DNA from 2 places in the Furfurilactobacillus rossiae genome. Region 1 is predicted to be linked to the other one. Evidence: riboswitches for the same ligand, from Rfam matches in the RefSeq annotation. Region 1 holds a riboswitch; the other holds the start of a gene.
What was found. Region 1 has a riboswitch for lysine ahead of LROSL1_RS12240 (aspartate kinase). Riboswitches for the same ligand answer to the same signal wherever they lie in the genome.
Positions count from the first base shown of each region.

Region 2: it holds a riboswitch for lysine, as region 1 does, so the genes downstream of both, LROSL1_RS04090 (amino acid permease) here and LROSL1_RS12240 (aspartate kinase) in region 1, are expected to answer to the same signal.

Region 1 covers NZ_CP040586.1:2,531,354-2,543,318, forward strand. Annotated here, with positions in the region: gene LROSL1_RS12205 (aspartate-semialdehyde dehydrogenase) at 1-695, opposite strand, end outside; gene LROSL1_RS12210 (aminotransferase class I/II-fold pyridoxal phosphate-dependent enzyme) at 738-1,937, opposite strand; gene dapB (4-hydroxy-tetrahydrodipicolinate reductase) at 1,977-2,768, opposite strand; gene dapA (4-hydroxy-tetrahydrodipicolinate synthase) at 2,772-3,686, opposite strand; gene LROSL1_RS12225 (N-acetyldiaminopimelate deacetylase) at 3,740-4,888, opposite strand; gene dapD (2,3,4,5-tetrahydropyridine-2,6-dicarboxylate N-acetyltransferase) at 4,919-5,632, opposite strand; gene lysA (diaminopimelate decarboxylase) at 5,890-7,221, opposite strand; lysine riboswitch at 7,425-7,602, opposite strand; lysine riboswitch at 7,750-7,933, shown strand; gene LROSL1_RS12240 (aspartate kinase) at 8,125-9,534, shown strand; gene dapF (diaminopimelate epimerase) at 9,527-10,558, shown strand; gene cls (cardiolipin synthase) at 10,622-11,965, opposite strand, start outside.
Region 2 covers NZ_CP040586.1:874,014-885,978, forward strand. Annotated here, with positions in the region: gene LROSL1_RS04055 (C1 family peptidase) at 1-1,206, opposite strand, end outside; gene LROSL1_RS04060 (GNAT family N-acetyltransferase) at 1,436-1,990, opposite strand; gene LROSL1_RS04065 (hypothetical protein) at 2,064-2,201, opposite strand; gene LROSL1_RS04070 (MarR family winged helix-turn-helix transcriptional regulator) at 2,792-3,250, shown strand; gene LROSL1_RS04075 (lp_1002 family arylesterase) at 3,509-4,306, opposite strand; gene LROSL1_RS04080 (GNAT family N-acetyltransferase) at 4,400-4,945, shown strand; gene LROSL1_RS04085 (Rrf2 family transcriptional regulator) at 5,053-5,577, shown strand; lysine riboswitch at 5,676-5,859, shown strand; gene LROSL1_RS04090 (amino acid permease) at 5,983-7,593, shown strand; gene LROSL1_RS04095 (deoxynucleoside kinase) at 7,954-8,601, shown strand; gene serS (serine--tRNA ligase) at 8,902-10,203, shown strand; tRNA gene LROSL1_RS04105 (tRNA-Leu) at 10,656-10,737, shown strand; tRNA gene LROSL1_RS04110 (tRNA-Thr) at 10,745-10,818, shown strand; tRNA gene LROSL1_RS04115 (tRNA-Gly) at 10,844-10,915, shown strand; tRNA gene LROSL1_RS04120 (tRNA-Arg) at 10,939-11,012, shown strand; tRNA gene LROSL1_RS04125 (tRNA-Pro) at 11,058-11,131, shown strand; gene LROSL1_RS04130 (DHH family phosphoesterase) at 11,362-11,965, shown strand, end outside.

The DNA.
Region 1 (11,965 bases):
TCGCCACGCAAAATTTTCTTAGTTTCGTGAATCATTTTCCACTCTTCATGCGTGAAACCATCTTCCTCAAACACATCAATCTGTGGCAACAAGTTAAACGCCAATGGATAGTGCTGTTCAGCACCCTTGACGGGTAAGATGGCAGCCGTCTCTTCTTCGCCTTCATGACGTTGTTGGGCCTCATCGAATAACTCGTTCATTGCCCGTTGACCAGCACCAGACGCCGCTTGATAAGTCGAAACTAGGACTTGATGTAACTTATACTGACGATCAATCGGTGCCAACGCAACAACCATTTGAATAGTACTGCAGTTTGGATTGGCAACAATACCATGATGCTGACTCAACATTTCTGGATTCACTTCAGGCACGACCAATGGTACATCTGGCTCCATCCGAAAGGCACTGGTGTTATCGACACAAACGGCCCCTGCTTTCACCGCTGCTGGTAGCAATGCTTTGGAAACTGAACCGCCAGCTGACGACAAGACGATATCGATACCTTTAAACGAGTCTGTTGTGGCTTCTTCAATCGTATAAGATTGGCCACGAAAGATGCGTGTTTGACCAGCTGAACGTGCTGACGCCAACAGCACCAATCGATCGACCACGATATCAGACTTTTCCAATTGTTGTAACATCCGTGTGCCAACTGCACCAGTAACACCAAGAATTGCGACATTAAATGATTGCATTAAATTGCTTCCTTTCAAGTTTCACTCCACTCGATCATTTAGTTAAGCCGAAACATCAACCGATAATTTGTTGGCACGATAAGCTGCCAGTCGTTTTACGGCTTCCTGAAGTTTGTCCATATCGGCGGCGTATGACAAACGAACGTGGCCTTCACCGCCAGGGCCGAAACAACTACCTGGGACAACAGCAACTTTTGCCTGTTGGGCAACCTTGAGCGCAAAAGCGCGGTCATCTTGTTCCTCATCTGCCGGTATTTTAGCGAACACATAAAAAGCACCGTTTGGTTGAGCCGTTGTAAATCCAAGTTGATTGAGCGCTTGTACCAGAAAATCACGACGTTCGTGATACTGTGCCTTCATGTCCGCCGTGTCTGCCGACCCATGCAGCAAAGCATCAGTGGCCGCCGCCATCATTGGTGTCGGTGCAGCGGTTACCAAAGCGCCATGTAGTTTGGCAATCTGCTGAGTAAGGGCCGCCGGGGCCGCTAGGTAGCCAACCCGGTAACCTGTCATGGCGAACGTCTTGGAAACGCCATTAATCACGATTGTCCGCTCTGGTAATAATGTGGAAATAGATACATGAGGCTGGTCGTAGGCTAATTCACAATAGATTTCATCAGCCAACACGAGCAACTTATGTTTACGAATCACTGCGGCCAATGCTTGCAACTGCGAGTCGGTGTAAGTGACACCAGTTGGATTGGTTGGATAATTCAAAACCAGCATCTTTGCACGCGGATGGGCAGCCAATGTAGCCGTTAGCCGAGCCGGTGTCAATACATAGTCATCTACTGAGGTATCAACTAACACTGGTGTAGCGCCATCGATCTGGGCAGTCGTAATGTACAACGGAAAAATTGGTGTTGGAATAATCACCTCGTCGCCCGCTCCCAAAACGGTGCCCATCGCCGCCGCAATCGCCTCTGTGGCCCCCACTGTCACCAATATTTCCGTTTGGGGATCGTAAGTGACCTGATTCAATTTAGTTAAGTATGTACTAATCGCTTCTCGTAGCTCCGGTAACCCAGCAGCTGGTGCGTAATGAGAGCGATTCTGATTGATTGCATCGATGGTCGCCTGCTTAACATGATCTGGCGCGTTAAAATCTGGTTCACCAAGCGTTAATTTCAGAATGCCAGGAATATCCTTTATTTGATTATCAAACTGACGAATTGCTGATGGCACAATTTGGTCAAACACGGACCGTGTCATCCCCGTTAACTGAGCTTCTAATTCTGGCATATGCATTCTCCTTTGACCGCATCAATTCGCGGTATGACGCTAATCTAAAACCTGTTCCAAACCAACCTTTAATTCCGTTAATGTTGTTACTTTACTCAATGCTAACTTGACGCCGACCATAAATGACTCACAATCATACGTGTCCTGCCGAATCGTCAGCGCTTCGCCCGTTCCGCCAAACAACACTTGTTCATGTGCTAGATAACCAGGCAACCGGACTGCATGAATCGGAACGTTATCGACAATCCCACCGCGCACACCATCCACGCTGCTTTCAGTATGATCGGGATCTGGCTGCTGTTGCCGACCGGCAGCGATTGCATGAGCTGTGGCAACGGCCGTACCGGATGGTGCATCCCGTTTATCAGCATGGTGCATTTCAATAATCTCCGCGTTTGGAAAGTATTTAGCCGCCTGTTTAGCAAACTGAGTTAGTAACACCGCCGACAATCCAAAGTTTGGAACGATCAACCCACCTAGATGAGCCGAGGCAGCTAACGCCTGCAATGATTTTATTTGTGCTGTCGTTAAGCCACTCGTGCCAACCAATGGGACTAACCCGTGTTGCAAGGCTACTTCAACGTTGTGTTCAACCACAGTTGGGGTTGTAAAGTCTAACCAAACATCTGCCTCAGGCAACTCGTTTTCCGTAGTGGCAACGACAACTTGGCTTGGCAAATGTTGTGTGTCATTCCCGTCTGTCAGTGCGGCATGAGGATCAAACACGCCAGTTAATTCAAACCGATCATCGTTTAAAATTGCCTGGCAGCTAGCAGTCCCCATACTGCCACGAAAGCCAGCGACAATAACACGAATCTTTGACTCACTCATTTTCTATACCGCCTCCGTGTTTTCTGCCAACGGAATATCGCTTAGTTGGTGAACGCCTAAGCGTTGTGCCAAAATGGTTTGCTCAGTGTCATTCAGAGGAACGATTGGCAAACGTGGGTTACCAACTGGTAGTCCCTGCGCATTTAAAACGGCCTTGACTGGTGATGGTGATGGATACATGAATAACGCAGCCATCTTTGGCATCAAGTCACGTTGAATATGGCCAGCACGTGCAACATTGCCTTGTTCTAGTGCGTCATATTCCTGTCGCATCGCTGGACCATATATGTGACTGGCAACGGAAATGACGCCAGTCCCACCCAGTGCCTTCACTAATAACGCTTGGGCATCTTCACCACTGTATACAGCAAAATCTGTTGGCGCATCATTAATTAACGCCGCCAAATCTGCATCGCTACCACACTGTTTTACACCGCTGATGTTCGGCACTTGTGCAAGTTGGAGAATCGCTTCGTTAGTCATGTTGACACCAGTTCGGCCAGGAATGTTGTAAATGACGATCGGTTTAGTAGCGGCTTGAGCAACCGCCGTAAAGTGGGCAACCATTCCCCGTTGATTAGGTTTGTTGTAATAAGGGACAACGACCAACGTTGCATCAATCCCGTCAATCGCATCTACTTCCCGATTAAAGGCAATCGTCGCAGCTGTATTATTACTGCCTGTCCCAGCGATAACGACACCTCGACCAGCCACAATCTGTGCAAAACGGGTATAAAGTTCAATCTTTTCTTCGTGCGTTAGCGTCGGCGTCTCACCTGTCGTCCCACCAATGACAAAACCGCGTGAACCAGTTTCAATGAGCATATTTGTTAATCGCGTTAATGCGTCGAAATCAATATGATCATCTTCGGTAAACGGTGTGATAATCGCTGTTAATAAATCATTTTGTTCAAACATTTTAAATTCCTCCTTGTCAATGAGAGCCATCCGGATTCAACCGAATCCGAGCATCACTTTCTTGTCATCCGTTCCTCCAAAAATTCAGTAATGGCGGTGACACCCTTGTTAATAGCGGACTCGTCCGGCGTCATTTTGGCAGAGTGCAACGGCGCGTGACCATCTACGCCTAACCAAAACATCGTGCCAGGAAATTGATGCAGCATATATCCGAAGTCCTCGCCAGTCATGGCCGGCGCCGTTTCAATAAAGTCCACGTCTGGCGCATTTTTCATAAATTGAATAAATGGTACTGTCAGCCGTGGGTCGTTTTCTACCGGCAAGTAACCGCCCTGATTCAGTTCAACATTGACTTCGCACTCGAAACTCGTAGCGATGCCATTGGCGATTGCCTGTAGCCGCTGGTCAATGTGTTCAATCATCGCTTGCGTTAGTCCGCGAATGGTTCCTTCTAACCTGGCACGGCCAGCAATGACGTTGCGAATACTACCAGCATTCAGTTTGCCAAACGTCACCACGCCCCCTTCAATTGGGTCAACGCTTCTAGAGACGACGGTCTGCGCTTGCATGATAAAACTGGCGCAAGCCACTACCATGTCGTTAGCCAAGTGCGGATAAGCCGCGTGCCCGCCTTTGCCAACAAAATCCACGTTAATTTCAGTCGTGCCGGCAAATAGTGTGCCATTGCGGCATCCAATCACGCCTGCAGATAGCTCCGGATTGACATGCAAGCCATAAAACTCATCAGGTCGCCATTCGCCAGTAAAGGCGCCAGCTTCAACGGCCAACTTGCCACCGTTGTCGTTTTCTTCAGCCGGTTGAAAGAAAAATAATAAGTCATCTTTGGGCTGATGATTAGCAAAGTAATTGAGCACCCCTAGGGCCACCGTCATGTGAATATCATGGCCACAAGCATGCATCTTGCCGGGATTTGTCGAGGCATATGGCAATCCTGTCGCCTCTGTAACTGGCAAGGCATCAATATCAGTGCGGTACCCAATACACCGTTGCGGCTTACTTCCTTGAACTTTAACCATCAAAGCAGTTGGCAGACTTGTTATGTGATGAATGGTCAACCATTGCTGAGGCATTATTTCGATGACTTGCCGTAAATATGCGGCTGTTTGAGTTTCGTGCAGTGCCAACTCTGGAATTTGGTGCAAGTGACGGCGAATATGAATTAAATCTAACGTTTCAGACATGCAGTACCAGCTTTCTTTCAGTCAAACGTGCTAGAGCTTTCGTAACGAATCTTGAAGTTTCGTTTTAGCCTGCGTTTTCGCATCGTTAACTTTAATTACCTTAGCTGGAACACCAGCAACAACGGTATTAGCTGGCACATCCTCAGTTACCACAGCGCCAGCACCAACTACCGCGTGTTCCGCAACATGAACGCCCTCAATAACCACTGCATTAGCCCCAATCAACACATCATCATCGATGCGCACGGGTTCTGCAGAAGCTGGTTCGATTACCCCGGCTAGCACCGCGCCGGCACCGATATGACAATGTTTGCCAACGATTGCACGCCCACCAAGCACGGCACCCATATCAATCATTGAATCAGCACCAATCTCTGCGCCGATGTTGATCAACGCACCCATCATAATGACAGCGTGATCACCAATCACCACCTGATCACGAATGATGGCACCCGGTTCAATGCGGGCGTTAATTTCACGTGCATCTAATAACGGAACCGCTGAATTAGTGGCATTAGTTTCCACATGCGTTTGCGCAATCACATCTTGGTGTACTTCAAGAAATGGTTTTACTACCGGCCAGCTGCCAAACAACGTACCAGTATGATCTTCCATAAACGCTTCAATGCCATCTGGAATCGTCAGTTGACGTAAGTGATCGCCACTAACAGTGACCTTGACCGGCGTTTGTTTCTTAGCGGTCGCTATCGTATGAATGATTTGTGTCGCATCTAATTCTGCCATGTGAATCCTCCTCAATGATTGACTTACCGAGCTTCGGCGGCACTCTTTTAAACGTGCACCTAACCTCTGAATCCTGTGCATAGGCTACAAGCCAAAGCATTCGGAAAATCACCGAATACTCCGTCTCGTTTCTTATTGCTCGGATTCAACCGAAGTTAGGCATCACTCTTCCTAAACGTGCACCTGTCGCCCAGAAGCCTGCGCATAACCTGAAAGGCGTTTCATCCGGCAGCCCACCGAATGCTACGCCTTCCACGTTATTGCTCAACTTCTCCCAGGGCTTCGGTGGCACTCTTCTTAAAATCCTCATCTAATGCGAGCATGTCGCGGATAGTTTCGCGTCGGACGACGACGCTGGCTTGTTTGTGATTGATAAAAATGACGGCTGGACGTGGATTACGATTGTAGTTGCTGGCCATCGAGTAACCGTATGCACCGGTGGCTAAGAGTGCAATCACATCGCCTGTTTTCGTAACGGGCAACGTCGCTTCATTTACTAGAATGTCGCCGGACTCACAATATTTACCGACAATATGGATGGTTTCTTTAGAAGAATCTTCAACATGATTAGCCAATACCGGCTCGTATGCCGCCTGATACAACGCTGGTCGAATGTTATCCCCCATGCCGCCATCAACGGCCACGTATGGTAACAAACCGGGGACACGTTTGTTTGCGCCAACCCGATATAAATTGATTCCTGCCGGACCAACTAACGACCGGCCAGGTTCAATCCAAATCTCCGGCATTTCTAGATGATGATTGCCTAACCTAGCCTCAATCGTCGTCAACACAGTATCAAGCTGGTCCTCCGGTGATTGTGGATCGTCACCTTCCACATATTTAATGCCGAACCCGCCGCCTATATTTAGCACCTGGGCGGAATAGCCAAACGCATCATGCCAATGGGTCAGCAATTCAATCAGTTTCTCGGCTGCCATTACAAAGCCGGTACTCTCAAAGATTTGCGATCCAATATGTGCATGAACGCCACGAACCTCTAGATGGTCATCCGCTAAGGCTTCTGTCAGCGCTTGATCCGCTTGACCAGAACCAATGTCGAAACCAAACTTGCTATCGACCTGACCCGTTTGAATGTACTGATGTGTATGGGCACTAACGCCGGGGGTCACTCGAATTTGAATCGCAATGGTTGCGCCCCGTTCTTGTAGCAAACGTTGTAATAAATGAAGCTCAACAAAATTATCAACAATAATCGTGCCAAGATGATGATCCAGTGCCATTGTCAGTTCATCCACAGACTTATTATTCCCGTGAAAACTCAGTCGAGATGCTGGAAAGCCGGCCGCAAACGCCGTTGCCATTTCGCCTGCTGACACAACGTCCGCATGTACGCCAAGTGGCGCCAACAGCTGATAGATTCCCTTCACGCAGAAGGCTTTCGACGCGTAACTCACGATGCCATCAATTCGATGGTTAGCAAACGTCTGTTGAAAGGCCTTCACCTGGCGAACGATATCCTGCGTATCGTAAGCAACCAGCGGTGTGCCAAACTGCTCTGCCAGTTTGACGGTATCCATACCGCCGATCATTAAATGATTTGTCGTTGACTCAACTGTTGTTGTCATTTTTTTGCTCCTTTTAGTTTTTAGAAGTTATGTGTCTGTTCAAACGGTTATGCGCTTTGCCTATACGGCGATCATCTTTGCAAGGTAAACTGAAAGGCGTCAACATTGACAACCGAAAGCACAGACACATAGCACGAAAAAGGGGCTCATTTGCATAGGTGCGTACGCAAAAGAGTCCCGAAAATAAATTCATTTCGTTTCTGAATGTCGTAAGCGCCCCGCGATGAATTTTTCATCACGACAGTTTGCTGATTGTTCATCAACATCCCAGCCAAAGCGATGGTCAATCGTCCAGCTTCGGCAACCGCCCCTTTCATCAGTTTCTATGTCGTGACCCGACTCCGCTGATTACTCTTGTTGGTTGCAACCTCTTTTCACATTTAATTTTAATGAGCATATCGCTCTTTTCATAACCCGTCAAGTCCCCATTTGAATTTTATATTTCCAAGTAAAACGCTGTACCAACGCGTTTACATTTATTTTCATTTAGCTATTGTAATTGAAAACTAATTCGCTATAATTGCCAGTAATCATAGAAGAGGTTGCGAAGATTAAAAGTAACTAAGAGGAAATCGACGAGGTTAACGACGCTTAGTGAAAGGATGATTCGCCGAAACTTTGACTGACTCGTCTCAGTTAGGGTTGGGACTTGGGTTAACAGCCCAAGGACTGTCGCAACTAACAAAAAAGTTGCGGGGCGCTATCTACGACCATACATAACCGGTACTATATCGATTACGTTCGATTAGACTAAGCGCACCCAATGACCTCGTTAAACAAAGTCATTGGGTGCGCTTTTTAAATGTAATCGTGGGTGTGAATGATTTCAGTGTCGATTCCCCTTCTAACATCAAAACAATGGTCAGTTTGGAAAAACGACCGTGGTAAGCGAGGTTAGGATCGATGAAAGTAATTAAGTTTGGTGGCAGTTCTTTGGCAGATGCGACGCATTTTAACGACGTCATACAGATTTTACAAATGGATAGGCAACGCCGCGTGGTGGTCGTTTCAGCACCCGGCAAACGAAATGAGAACGATGAAAAAGTTACCGATTTACTGATTGATTACGCACGTGCGCATGGTAAAACACAGCAGTCAATCGGCCAGCAAATCATCGACCGATATCAAGAAATCGCAACAGCGTTTGATATTTCGGCAGCTCAATTTAAGCCACTGGCAGATCAAATTTTGGCCCTACCAACGACATCATTTCGTGGCCCAGCCTTTAGAATGGCTGCGTTTAAAGCCCATGGGGAAAAGTTAAACGCACAGTTACTAGCGCTGGTGTTAAATACGCAGGGATTAGCCGCTCGCTACGTTGACCCACACGAACTTGGCTTAATTGCCACGCAGGAGCCAAACAACGCGACCATTTTGGCCCAGACATACACACACCTGGCCGTGGCCCGTCAGGAGCTGCTAGCGGAAGATAAACTATGGGTCGTCCCTGGTTTCTTTGCCTATACAACCAGCGGTCAACTTGCAACCTTTTCCCGTGGTGGCTCAGACATCACAGGTGCCATTCTTGCTCGTGGTTTGCATGCAACTGAATACGAGAACTTTACGGATGTCGACTCCATCTACGCCGCGAACCCCAACGTGGTCGCTAACCCAGCCCCAATCACTAAGATGAGCTACGTTGAGATGCGTGAGCTTTCATATGCCGGTTTCTCAGTGTTTCACGATGAGGCAATTATTCCTGCCATTGAAGGTCAGGTACCCATTTGCGTAAAGAATACCAATCATCCCAGTGCGCCAGGAACACTGATTGTACCAACGAATCAGTCACAGCCTAAACGATTAATCACGGGTGTCGCCAGTTCCAAACGGTTCGCAGCGCTCTACCTGCACCGGTATCTGTTGAACCGGGAAGTTGGCTTCACATTAAAGTTGCTCAAGATCCTCTTCCGCTACCACATTAGCTACGAACACATGCCTTCAGGAATTGACGATTTAACGATCATCTTCGATCGCAATCAAATTCCGACAGATGTCCTCCCTCGTTTGCTAGCAGATATCAAAGAAACGTTGCAACCAGACCGCCTGCAGTGGATCGATGATTACGCGATCTTGATGGTGGTTGGTGAAGGTATGCGCAATCAGGTCGGTGTCATTGACCGGATTTTGCACCCGCTAGCCACTCACCACATTGGTGTTCAAATGATCAACCAAGGGGCGTCACGAATTTCCATCATGATTGGTGTTCGCGAAGCGCAGGCTGATGACGCCGTTCGCCTCATCTATAATGACTTCTTTAATCAACCAGTTAGTTTGCCACTTCGTCAACCAGCACAGGAGGTTACCCATGGTTAATTTAATTCGGGTTCATGGTTCTGAAAATAGTTTTTACCTGCTTGATCAACGACAACTTAAACATGCCCTCACCTCAGCTGAACTCAGTCATTTGGCGCAACAAGTCAACGACACAGCACCAGCAGGGCTGGGCAAAGTAGACGGCGTCCTGGTCGTCAGTGACAGTCGTCATCCCAACGCAATTGGCCGAATGCAGGTATTCAATCGCGACGGCAGCCAAGCAAGCATGTGTGGCAACGGCTTACGAACCGTCAGCCGCTATCTTGCAGAACAAACGCATCAAACGGACTTCCAAGTTGAAACAGATGCGGCTGATTTACCAGTTCATCAAGTGACTCCGTTTGCGCCAGATGTGCCCGCGTTTAGTGTCAGCATTCAACCCATCAGTTTCGATGCTGCTTCGATTGGTTTACATCAAATCCCGACAACACCACTTCTAAACGAGAACAACTTGTCGTTTTCAACAAATTCATCGGCAACCTTTTCCGCTGTGGCCGTGCCAAACCCGCATTTGATTAGTCTCACAGACCATAATCATCCCAATGCGTTAACAACCGCCTTTTTGGGCACACTCGGGCAACAATTAAACGGTCAAAACCCGTGGTTTCCTGATGGCGTCAATGTCAGCTTTGGTTGGGAAATCAATGACACTACCCTCTTTGTGCGGACGTTTGAGCGCGGCGTTGGTTTTACAAACGCCTGTGGTACCGGCATGTCGGCCACATCGCTAATTTGGGTACTGACTCATCCAGCCGCTCAGCTTGACCAACTCCTGACCATCTATAATCCAGGTGGCATGGTTCAAACGCGCGTCCATCACCAAAACGCCGCGTACACTATCGACCTAATCGGCAACGCGACCTTCACTGACTATTTGCGTTTGAGCGAAGCTGACTTACACGCCGGCAACCTTGCCAGTGCAGAGGTTGCCGCAACTCAAGAAGAGACCGCCTACCACCAATTCGTGTCCCAGTTACCACATTGGTCATTTGGTGATGTCCGTCCAACTGCAGATGAACATTAAGCTTGCAAAAAAGGGGACCGGTTCCGCAATCTAGCTGCGAAACCAATCCCTTATATTTATTCTCTACAGAATTGGTGACAATAGGCGTGAAAATGTTTGTTTGAACTTACGCCAATACGATTGTTGAGCAAACGTCTCATATGTCGTCAGTTCACTGACGCGCATATCGGCTTCAAATAGCTTAGCCAACTCCGCGGTCACTTTAGGATCATACAGAAAGGCATTGACCTCAAAGTTTAGTTTGAAACTACGGAAATCTAAGTTCGCCGATCCAACAGAGGCAACCCCGTCATCAACGACCATCGTTTTAGAATGGATAAAACCGTTGCGATACTTGAAAATTTTGACGCCGTTTCGAGACAACTGCTTTGCGTAATACTCGGTTGCCCGGTATACAAAGGCATGATCTGGCTTGCTTGGAATCATAATGCGGACATCTACACCACTGCCGGCCGCGACTCGAAGCGCATCTAGAACGGAGTCATCCGGAATTAAGTATGGCGACTGAATCCACAGCCGTTTACGAGCTGAGTTAATCAATCGTAAGTAGCCCATCTTAATCTGCTCTTTATCAGAATCGGGACCAGATGAAACAATCTGCATGTTGGTTTCACCCTTCACCTTGGTGATATGGAAGAAATCGTTGGTAACGTTTAACGGTTTGGTACGACTGGTAGCGTTCCAATCACGAATAAACCGTGACTGAAGTCCGTAAACGCCTGCCCCAACAATGCGAAGATGCGTATCACGCCAGTAACCAAACTTTTCTTTACGGCCAAGATACTGATCGCCGACGTTAAAGCCACCGGTATAGCCAATGGCTCCATCAATCACAACAATCTTACGGTGATCACGGAAGTTCAAACGAAAATCCACTAACGCACTACGCGTTTGCAGGAAGGGATATGCCTCCCCACCCGCGGCTCGCAACGGATCATAGAATTTAGGCCGCACACCCATTGAACCCCATGAATCGTATAGCACCCGCACAGCCACGCCAGCTTCCGCCTTACGAATCAACAAACGCAACAGCTCGTTACCAATGTCGTCATTATAGATCGTATAAAACTCGATATGGATACTCTGTTTAGCCCGTTCGATGTCTTCAAACATCTGGTGGAACAGCACTTTCCCATCAGAAATAATGTGCACTCGATTATTACGAGTTAAAAAGGCTTGATCTGACTCGATAAAAAGATTGACCGTACCTAACGCGGTGGCAGTTACATCATCCGCGTCATTTCGCTCTGATGACAACTCCGCTCGCTGGAGCGCTAGCTGCTCATCAAGCTGTGACTGCTCTTGTTCCTGAATTTGAAATAGTCGATTCTTCGGCAATCGCCGACCGACAAAGGCGTAAGCAATGAAACCGATGATCGGTAAGAACACCAGCACCAGCAGCCAGGC
Region 2 (11,965 bases), 1.1 Mb from region 1:
ATCCATCCAAGCATCGCTCATGACAAAGTAACCTTTGTCACCAACTTTATCGCCCCAAGAGTTTTCAACCTTCCACTTAGTTGGCTTGCCATCGACAAGATCAACACCAGTCAATACCATGGCGTGAGTCATCAGACTTTCGCCGTAGTCCAATCGTTCAGCTTTGCTCATGGAGAAGTCAACGTCGAATAATTCATCCTTAGCGTAAACCTTAGTATCCATGATGCCGTTCTTACGGTCAGAACTTTGACCAACATCACAACCGAACCAAACACTTTGGCCGGCTTGTAATTGTGCAATGGCCATTTGTTTGAAGTCTTCCATTGAAACGTTCAAATGTTTAACTTCACGGCCACCGACTACGTTACCTAACATTTCAACGGTGTAGGTCTTGTTATATTCCTTGTCATCAGTTGGCGCATTGATGATAGAAACGTATTGAGACAGATCCCACTTAACATACTTGTCGTAGAATGTTTTAGGCGTTAAACCGCGATCAATATGGTATTCCTTGTTACTGTCACGGTATTCGAAATCAAACTTAGTGACAGGTTCACCGAAACTGTAAGACAGGATGCGATAGACTTCTTGTAACTTACGGTCTTTCATTTCGTCAATTTCTGCGCGGCTGGCCTTGTTAGCGACCAGTTCACGGAATTCAACGGCATCTTTACGTAACTTCAGGTTTAACAAACTATTGATCTGACCAGAAGCAGATGAGTTAAAGGTTTCTGGCATTGCAGATTGTGGCACGACTCCATATTTTTCAATGATGGCGCAAATCATGTCCCATTGGCCGCCGTCTTGTTGAGGTGTTTCCATCAAAAAGGCGACTTTACGGTCATCTAATGGTTTGTCAGCTGTATTGATGACGTTTTCGTAAAAGTAGTTAGCCTTTTCGAACTTGTCCCAGAAGTAGGTGTAGTTTTGGGATAATTCAAAGTCACCAGGCAGGTTGAAGGTATCCTTCATAGCGTGGCGCATAGTGTTTAGTGCGGCAAACATCCAACAACGACCACTTTGCTTCTGGTTGGCAACATGACCAGTATCCAAGTCAATGGAGAAAATTGGTGTCATGTTGACGTTAGCAATGTCGTCTTGGGCAGTTGCTAGAATACCGTTCTTCTTAACGGCTCGTTCCAAAACAGAGGCGTCCTTGCGTTCTGATAATTCGTTTTCGTAACGGCGAATTTGATCAGGTGTAATTTCAGTACTCAAATGGATCACTCCTTTTTATATGCATGCAAACAGTATACTGCATTAGAAGAACATTAAAAAGAGGTGAGTAGGGGCAAACTAGATTTGTGCTTCCACAATGTGTGAAGTTACTAAACGAGAGGGGTTCATGAGGTTTCACGTTGTTGGCGCCGCATAGGTAATAATGAAAAAAGACAATCAGCAATTTTGCTGATTGTCTTTTTTCATGAATATTCAATTAACGGTCCAAGACCATGTCATAAGCGACATTCCGTTCGTCTGGTTGGCCGCCCGTGACGGGCACCAAACCGATGTATGAAAAACCATTCGTTTCGATCACATGTTGCATGCCGAAGTTTTGCGGATGAGTGTCAATCCGTACGCTCTCAACTTCTGGGTCAAGACGGATCTGTTCCAACATGAGATCAAAGAAATCATGTGTTAAGTGATGACCACGAGATGCTTTTGCCATGGCAACCCGGTGAATAGACACGTAATTTGTTTCTGTGCCAGTTACACGCCATGTGCCATCCGTGATTGCTTCGTATGGGTGATCGATACCCTTCACGAGAGAAGCAATTGCTAGAATTGTGCCTTCGTCGTCTTTTAAAGCAACGGTTTCGCCGCAATCAATATCGCCAGCGATGACGCTGTCTTCTGGATAACCATCTTGCCACTGGTTGATTCCTTGTTCTGCCAAGAAGTCACGGGCATCAGTAATGATGTCTTTAATTGCTGGTAGGTCGTTCATTTCTGCGAAGTGTAGAGTTACGTTAAGCGTTGATGTTGTCATGAGACTCGCTCCTTTTTATTGGTGACATAACAGAGACTATTCAGTAAACGTTACGTTCAGTGACTTATCAGTGTTATGGCACGCGCAATGTGCTGTTTAGAAACAGCCAGGTTGATTCACGAGGAATCATGACAGTGACCATATTATGGGTGGGTAACTCCTCATCAGTTACACTTTTCATTGGCTGGTCACTGCCTGATGAAAAGGTCATTTTGTCGACCACGAAAAAGCATTTTACACGGTTTACTTACAAAAGGCTAGTGTTTTGAACATTAATTTTTAACTCATAATTCCAATTATAAAAAGAGCTCCAAAAGCCTTTCAAATCAGCATATGTGAAACTTTCACAATGGTGCACAGAAAACTTTAATCAGACGCTACTGCAAAGTTTGCAAATGAATTGGCTAGTCGAAATATGGAACTGTTAAAAAGGGTGCAATCTACTAAGACGTTGTCAACAATCTTGTTGGGATTGAAATATTTGATAAAAATAACCGCACACAAGAAGTAATATTTTAGGTACTGAAACAAACAGTACAATAACTCATTATTGCTTAATACATCGTAAATGATTGGCTCATACATGTTTGCTGCCGATTAAAGCAGAGAACGCTTTATATTGCGTAACTCTTTAGCCTCGTTTCTCAAAAGAAGAGGTTTATGTGGGGTTGATTACATTGATTTAGGGATGAGTGAATTGAGCAAAAATAATGAGCTGAGGTAATGTTTGAATCGCATGAATTTTTAGGCACTAGCTTACAGACGCAAACCACTCTAGACACATCATTAGGAAGTTTAAATATGGCAAAACAGCAGACGGCTACACAAATTGTAATTGAAATGATGGAGGAAAGTTATCTACGTGATTTTCTCAAAGTTGAGCAACATTTAAAATGCATTGGAAAAAATCTTGGTGTTGGCTGGCGTGGATTATCCTTGATTAATCAGATTGCAAAAAATGATCGAATTACTTTAGATGTGTTGGCAAAACAAAATCATATTACCAAGGGTGCTATTTCTACACAAATAAAGACGTTGTTGCAATTTGGTCTAATTGAAGTTGAGGTTAGTCCGGGTGATCGGCGTCAGCATTTCATTCACCTTACACTCAAGGGAAAACGGGTGATCAAAGAATTAGATGTTCACGAAAAGAAAACAGTCGCGGCAATCCTTGAAGAAATGAGTCTCACAGAAATCACACAGTTGAGTCAATACTTTGAACACTTTGTAGCTGTGTTAGATCAAAATGTAGAAGACTAAAAATATTGTGTGACCGATTACGATTTCATTTCAGTTGATCATTTCGTATTGTGTCATGTCATCTTTATTAGGGACAAAAGTAGTGCTTATTTATTGATTCACCGATTTAACATTAAGCAAAATCGGTTTCAGACAGTAAAACGGACATTCAAGGGGAAATCTGAATGTCCGTTTTACTGTTTATTTGCGGTGCAAATTGTATTTACTGTTTGTAAATAACTTGTCAAAAATAAGCTATTAACTTAATGTGAAGACAACTTATTTGCTGAGTAAATCGTTTACCCATTCGATGGCCAAAGTTAACCAGTGGGCCACGTGTGGTAAATCTGTCCCGGGTTTCCACGCCGTAACGTTGTTGGCAAGTGCCAAACCGTGTGGTCCGTGGTTAAAGACATGGAGTTCAAGTGGTAAATTGTGATTATAACTTTCCTGAACGTACGATAGTGTGTTTGTTACAGGAACTGCTTGATCTTCATTGGTAACCCAAACGAAAACGGGCTTGTTTTTCACGGTGACGTGTTGTTCAGCGGCATATTTAGTTGGATCGTCAGTCCATTGGGCAATGGTTTTTTCATCCTTGGGGAAGCCTAATACTGGGCTGATGACGGGATAACCAAGGATGGCGCCGGCTGGTTCCAACACACTGGCGGTAGCGCCGGTGGCCTCACTTAACCAGGATGAGGACCAGTAATCATTGTAGAGTGCCACAATGTGACCACCCACCGACATCCCAAATGGAATAACAGCGTTATTGTCGATTGGCAAATCAGGATTTTGCTTGAGTTGACTAATTGTTTGACCGAGTTCAACTATCGGTGCTGGTAGTAGGGGTGTGACTTCGCCGACGAAGGAGTACCGTAAGTAGACGGCATTGAACCCCTTGGCAAAGAAGGCTAAGGCGACACTTTCGGCTTGTGCTTCAGGAATATGAGTGTACGAACCACCAGGAACAACTACAATAGTTGGAAAAGTGGTTTGACCTTGTTGACCGGGTCGATCTTGCATAAAACCTTTATAATAACTGTGCTGGTTTAACATTTTTTTGACAATTTGCATGACTTTCACCTCGTGTTTATGATAGAGCCCAAGGGTGACGGAGTGCAACTAATTCGTGATGTAACGGTAAAATTGATTTGGAAGGTAATGAGGATGGCAATAGCATTAAAAACGGCACGTTTAGAGCTACGAAGTATTCGAGAATCTGATTTATCGGCTTTCACTCAAATTGTCGGTAATCCACGTGTTGCGATGCCGGCGGGTTTCCAACCAGTTCATAACGAATTTGAAGCGCGTTTTTTAATGCGCCAAACATTAGGGCAACGCTGGATTTGGGGTGTTGCCCGTCAGACAGAGGACCAAATTATTGGTACTGTTGGGCTATACGGTAGAACAGGACATGATGGCGCATTGGTGCACGGTGAAAGAGATATTGGCTACATGCTTAACGAACATTTTTGGGGTCACGGATATATGCCTGAGGCGGTGATGGCGGTCTTAACATATGGCTTTGATCAAGGGTTGCAAGCGGTGTGGGGATCTTACTTTTCAGATAATGAACGCTCGGCGCGTATTTTTGAGCGATTTGGGTTTCAATTTGATCATGAGATTCAGCATTCTGCAACTGATTTTTTTGCGCCAGGAAAAACAGAGCGCTTTTTTCGGTTAACACCAAATGATTTTGCATTGCATCAGTGAAATGTGATCGAGGTTAATGGTTGAGTTACGTTTATCATTACTGTTTGGTATGCTATGATGGCAATGGTAAGTTATCTCTATCGTGATAATTAGGTTAGGAAGAAATTATGCAATTAACGAGGGGCTTTGAGCAGGCCGCATGTATTTTAGCGTTACTCGCAACCCAAGATACGAATGTACCCATCACATCTGAAGTCATTCACACTAGATTGGGTGGTTCACAAACATATATGCGAAAAATCATTCGCAAATTGGTCGTTGCTGGTCTAGTTAGATCCGTGTCTGGTAATCAAGGTGGATTTACGTTGGGGCGTAATTCACGTCAAATTACTGTTTGGGATGCGGTGGTGGCGACAGAGGGCGATATTCAAACATATCCCAACAATGGCTTGATTGATCGGGTATTCGATGATGTTGAACCACTGGCTAACCGTGGCACGCAGGTGTTGACAGACATTTTTGTTGCTGCAGATCAACAGTATAAACATGTATTACAAGAAACATCGGTTCATCGGATTTTAGTCCATATTTTTCAGTCACAAATTATCCCGACTGTTGATTGGAATGAAAGTACGGTTAACTATCCGAATTTTACTGCCAAACTAAAGGCACTTCTCCATGGAGAAAATTAGCGTTTTCTCGGGTAAATGGGTGATTGATTTGATGAATACGTTTTCATTTTCGCTGAAAGCCTTGCAATTTGTGGGGCTTCTTTTTATACTCTGTTTATATCGAATGAAGAGGTTGCGACAATCATGAGTCGCCAGGTCGAGAACGTACAGGTTCTGTAACGCTTGGTTAAAGGGTGCGTCGCCGAAATGAGTTACTGCTGTATCAGTATCTTGTTGGGACGTTGGTGAATAATCAACGAACTGTCGTGGTAAATAAAAACGCCACGGAGCGCTATCTAACGATTGACCAGGATGAATTTGACGGTCGGTTTGTTTAGCGTGTCTTTGTGCATGATAAACAGACCGGCCTTTTATTTATTCAGATTACATCAAGTGCTTCTCTTTAGAAAATGGGAGGAACTCGATATGGCAGAAAATGAGAATCGCGCGGTTCGCCGCGAATTGAAGACGCGACATTTATCAATGATTGCGTTAGGTGGCAGTATTGGAACAGGGTTGTTCGTTGCATCCGGTTCCGCAATTTCTGCAGCTGGCCCTGGTGGTGCTTTGGTTGCTTATGTGGCAATTGGGATCATGGTCTACTTCTTAATGACCAGTTTGGGTGAGATGGCAACTTACATGCCGCTGACTGGTTCGTTTGCCGCATATTCAACCAAGTTTGTGGATCCCGCTTTGGGATTCGCGATGGGGTGGAATTACTGGTTTAACTGGGCGATTACGTTAGCCGTGGATGTTTCGACGGCGGCCTTAGTTATGCAATTTTGGTTACCAAACGTACCGGCATGGATCTTTAGCATGATCGCATTAGCAATTATTTTCACTATCAACGCATTATCGGTTCGTTCGTTTGGTGAAACAGAGTACTGGATGTCCATTATCAAAGTGGTCACGGTCCTGATTTTCTTAGTTATTGGGACCTTAACGATTTTTGGTATCATGGGCGGTCACGCAACTGGTTTTTCAAACTTAACTTATAAAAAGGCCCCATTTGTTGGCGGTGTGCCGGCATTGCTCTCCGTGTTCGTCGTAGCTGGTTTCTCATTCCAAGGGACTGAATTAATTGGGATTGAAGCCGGTGAAAGTGAAACACCTGAAAAGAGTATTCCCAAGGCGATTCGCCAAGTGTTCTGGCGGATTCTGTTATTCTACATTTTGGCAATCTTTGTTATTGCTTGCATCATTCCTTATACAAGCAAGGATCTGTTGGGCTCAAGTGCCACAGACATTGCCATCAGTCCATTTACGCTGGTCTTCCGTCGGGCAGGGTTAGCTGCAGCCGCTAGTGTGATGAACGCGGTTATCCTAACGTCTGTTATTTCATCTGCTAACTCGGGGATGTACGCTTCCACGCGGATGTTGTATTCTTTGGCAAACGAAGGCTACGCACCAAGCTTCTTTGGTAAAACGAACAAGCGCGGGATTCCTATGGCTTCGTTGGTTGGAACCACAGTTATTGGATTATTAACTTTCTTGACCAGTATTTTTGGACCTAAGTTGTATATGTACCTGGTTGCTGCTTCTGGCCTGACCGGGTTCATTGCTTGGTTGGGGATTGCGATTAGCCATTACCGCTTCCGCCGCGCCTTCATTAAGCAGGGACATCAGTTAAGCGAACTCCGTTACCATGCAAAGTGGTTCCCATTCGGCCCGATTTTGGCATTCGTGCTGGGCATCGTTGTTATTGTTGGCCAAAACTTGAAGTCGTTTGCACAACTCGATTTGCAAGCTATTCTGGTAACGTACATGAGTGTGCCATTGTTCTTGATCCTGTGGGGTTATTACAAGATTCGTCACCGCACTCATATCATTCCACTGGACAAGGTTGACTTGACGCCAAAAACAAATGGTGAAAGTTACACTGCTGCTGATGCTTCGGCTGCCTCAGGTGATATTGAAAGCAGTGCAACGGTTGAAACGGTTGCACAAACGGGCAAAAAGACCACAAGCGCAACTTCGGCGGTTCACGATTTGACGAATGACGAATCGGTAGCACCTAAAAATGATTCGAATAAATAGTTGAACAGCTTTATCTTGATTAACCATGAAACCAAATAGAACTCGCTTGGTACAAATACAAAAATTTGTACCAGCGAGTTTTTTATTATATTCAAAGCTAAATGTCATCAAATAAATATATTTAATTTTGGTCGGGCACAATATGAAAAGGCTATCTTTGTTAGTATGGCTCGTTTTGATAAAAAATGAGGTCGTAAATTCAGTTATGACAGAAAGATTACGTTTTAATTTGTAAGCTACAATATATGGCGAGATTCTACGAGCGTGATACAATATGTAGGTAGTTAAAGGATAAACACGTTCTGTCACGGTTGACCACGCATTGTGGTGCGGTTGATAGAGATCAGGGGAGATAAAGACATGATTGTTTTAGCAGGAACGATTGGTGCAGGAAAAACGAGCTTAACTGATTTATTGGCAAGTCACTTACATACACAGGCCTTTTATGAATCAGTGGAAGATAATCCAATTCTGCCATTATTTTACAAGGACCCAAAAAAGTACGCATTTTTGCTTCAAATCTACTTCTTAAACAAGCGGATGGATTCTATCAAAGCTTCTTTTGCCGATGATGAAAGTGTTATGGATCGGTCAATTTATGAAGATTCATTGCTTTTTCATTTGAATGCTGACTTAGGTCGTTCAACGGAAACAGAAGTTGACATCTATGACTCTTTATTAGAGAACATGATGCAGGAATTGCCAGATGCACCACATGAAAAGAACCCTGATCTTTTGATCCACATCGACATTTCGTTTGACACCATGTTACAGAGAATTCAAAAACGTGGTCGTGAATACGAGCAAATTGATAACGATCCTTCATTGTATGAATACTACAAACAATTGAACGATCGTTATACAGCTTGGTATAACAATTATGATCATGGTCCTAAAATGCGGATCGATGGTGATAAGTATGACTTTGTTGAAGATCCAGATGCAGCAAATGCCGTTCTTGCACAAATTGATGCAAAATTGAGCACACTTCAATTAGCGACTGCTTAATTTGCATTAATGGGGTTGCACCAACGATTTAGTTGCTATAAGCTGTCAATAGACATAAACAGATATTAAACACAGTTGCATTTAGTATTGCGATTAAGAGAGCCGGTGGTTGATGAGAACCGGATCGCGATCATTCCAGCAACAGTTAAAGTGGGCGGTTAATCCCGCACGGCGAAAGTCGTTAGCATGTTCGAGAGCATCAGTAATGGTGAACTTGGGTGGTACCGCGAATTAACGTCATTCGTCCCAATTGTGATGGGATGAGTGGCGTTTTTTTGTGAAAAAATTGGAGGTAGTAAAATGTTAGACATTAAACGGATTCGTAATAATCCAGATGAAGCTAAGGAAAAGTTGGCAACGCGGGCAATTAAGCCTGAGCAAATTGACGACGTAATCGCGTTGGATGAACAACGCCGTGATTTACTCAAGCAGACGGAACAATTAAAGGCTAAACGGAACACGGTTTCGGATGCCATCAGTGTTGCCAAGCGAAATCATGAAGACGCCGATAAACAGATTGCTGAAATGCGTGAAGTCGGTGCTGATATTAAGGCATTAGACACCAGGTTGGCCGATGTATTGGACGAGTTCAACGATAAGATGGCCCGCTTACCCAACTTCCCACATGATACGGACCCTGTTGGCCCGGACGAAAATTATTCTCGTGAAGACCGTAAAGTGGGCGCTATTCCTCACTTTGATTTTGAACCGAAAGCACACTGGGATATTGGTGAAGACTTAGGTATCTTAGACTTCAAACGTGCAGCTAAGGTCTCTGGTGCTCGGTTTGTGTACTACATGGGGATGGGTGCCAAGCTTGAACGTGCCGTTTACAACTTCATGTTGGATCAACATGAAGAAGAGGGTTACGAAGAAGTTATTCCACCTTATATGGTCAACAGTGCTTCAATGTATGGTACTGGCCAATTTCCAAAGTTCAAAGAAGACGTTTTCCAAATTCAGGATCAAGATTTGACATTAATTCCTACTGCGGAAGTGCCATTGACAAACTACTACCGTGATGAAGTGCTGGATGAAGCACAATTACCAGTTTATGTGACTGCATTGTCACCAAGTTTCCGTTCTGAAGCAGGTTCCGCTGGTCGTGACACTCGTGGTTTAATTCGGATGCATCAATTCAACAAGGTTGAAATGGTTAAGTACGTTAAGCCAGAAGAATCATATAAAGAATTGGAAAAGATGACCGGCAATGCTGAAAACATTCTACAAAAACTTGGTTTGCCATACCACGTCATTACTTTAGCAACCGGTGACATGAGCTTTACTGCAGCTGAAACGCATGACCTTGAAGTTTGGATTCCACATCAAGAAACTTACCGTGAAATTTCCAGTTGTTCTAACTGTGAAGACTTCCAGGCGCGTCGAGCACAGATCCGTTACCGCGATGCAGATGGTAAAGTTCACTTGGTTCACACGTTGAACGGTTCCGGTTTAGCTGTTGGTCGGACGGTCGCAGCTATTTTGGAAAATTACCAAAATGAAGATGGTTCAGTTACCATTCCGGATGTGTTGGTTCCTTACATGCATGGTGTGACTAAGATTACTAAAGAGAACGCTCACGCAAAGCACGTTGAAGACTAATTGCTCGGCAATTTAAACAAACGAATCATGTGATGACTACCATTATGGTGGCTAGCATGGTTCGTTTTTTTATTAGTGTTGTTATTTCGTTGGTTGCACGGCTGTCAGAGTATGAGCGGAAGGGTTGAAATCTATAGTGAAGGCGTTGTGAATTCGGTGGAGTTGCCGTATTTACAACACGGACGAGCTTGAAGACTTGTTCTTTAAGGCTTCAAGTCGAAGTGAAAGACCGGTTTTGGGGCTTGAACTGGTCCCACAATGATTTCAACCATGACAACCGAACGCGGAAGCTTTTCTGTAAGCAGAATTTGAATAGTAAGAACTACAGTTAACCACGGTTAATGAAAAATAAATGGCAAAAATTGAAGAAAAATGCGGAACAGTGTTGACAGTTTTTGAGCCTAAATGATATTATCTAATAGTTGTCTGATGAGGGAACAGAATCAGATGCTGCGGATGTGGCGGAATTGGCAGACGCGCTAGATTTAGGTTCTAGTGTCTTTTGACATGGAGGTTCGAGTCCTCTCATCCGCATCATGTTGCCGACTTAGCTCAGTTGGTCAGAGCACCGCTCTAGTAAAGCGGGGGTCGGAGGTTCGAATCCTCTAGTCGGCATGGTTCCATTTGTTTTATAAGTTATGCGGAAGTAGTTCAGTGGTAGAACATCACCTTGCCATGGTGGGGGTCGCGGGTTCGAATCCCGTCTTCCGCTTTTCATAACGCTGTTATGAGAATGCACCCATAGCGCAACTGGATAGAGTGTCTGACTACGAATCAGAAGGTTGTAGGTTCGACTCCTACTGGGTGCATCACGATGACCGCTGCCAGGTGCTGGTGGCGGTCATTTTATTTATCGGGACATAGCTCAGCTTGGTAGAGCACTGCGTTCGGGACGCAGGGGTCGCAAGTTCAAATCTTGTTGTCCCGATCATTCTTTAAAACGAACAGTCGTTAGTCAATGTTGACTAGCGGCTGTTTTTTTGACTGTTTTTGTTGTCCGCAACACAAAACAAGCTATTGATTTAGTCGTCAAGTTGCGAAAAATATGGCATGATAAACTTATAGACAGATCGAACGTTTGAAGATCTATCATTCAACTGTGTTGGCAATTGCAATAATTATTGCAGGACATCGGTAATTAGAGGGAGTTCAGTTATTATGAGTGACACAACAGCAATTTATAACGCCATTGAGCAGGCGCAGACAATCATTATTCACCGTCATCAACGACCTGATCCAGACGCGTTAGGATCTCAGTTTGGCCTTAAGCTTACTTTACAGCATGCGTTCCCGGATAAGCATATATTTGCGGTCGGGACAGTTCAAAATGATCTTGGCTGGTTAGGTCAGTCAGACACTGTTTCAGATGACCAGTACACAGACGCATTAGTAATAACGGTTGATACGGCCAACACGGAGCGCATCGACGATGACCGGTTCAATCAGGGCCGGCAACTCGTTAAAATTGACCACCATCCTAATGATGATAATTATGGTGACTTATCATGGGTGCTGCCGGACGCATCCAGTACTTCGGAATTAATTGTTGATTTTATCGATGCACATCAAGATGCTCTGAGCTTGACACGTGATGCAGCCTTGCTGTTTTACGCGGGAATTGTTGGTGACACTGGTCGTTTCTTGTACCCAGCCACCAGTGCACACACATTCGCCGTTGCCAGTGAATTGTTGGCAACAGGAATTGACGCCGCTGAAGTGGGGCGCCATGAAAATGAGTTAAGCCGTGGCCTTGGCCGTTTGA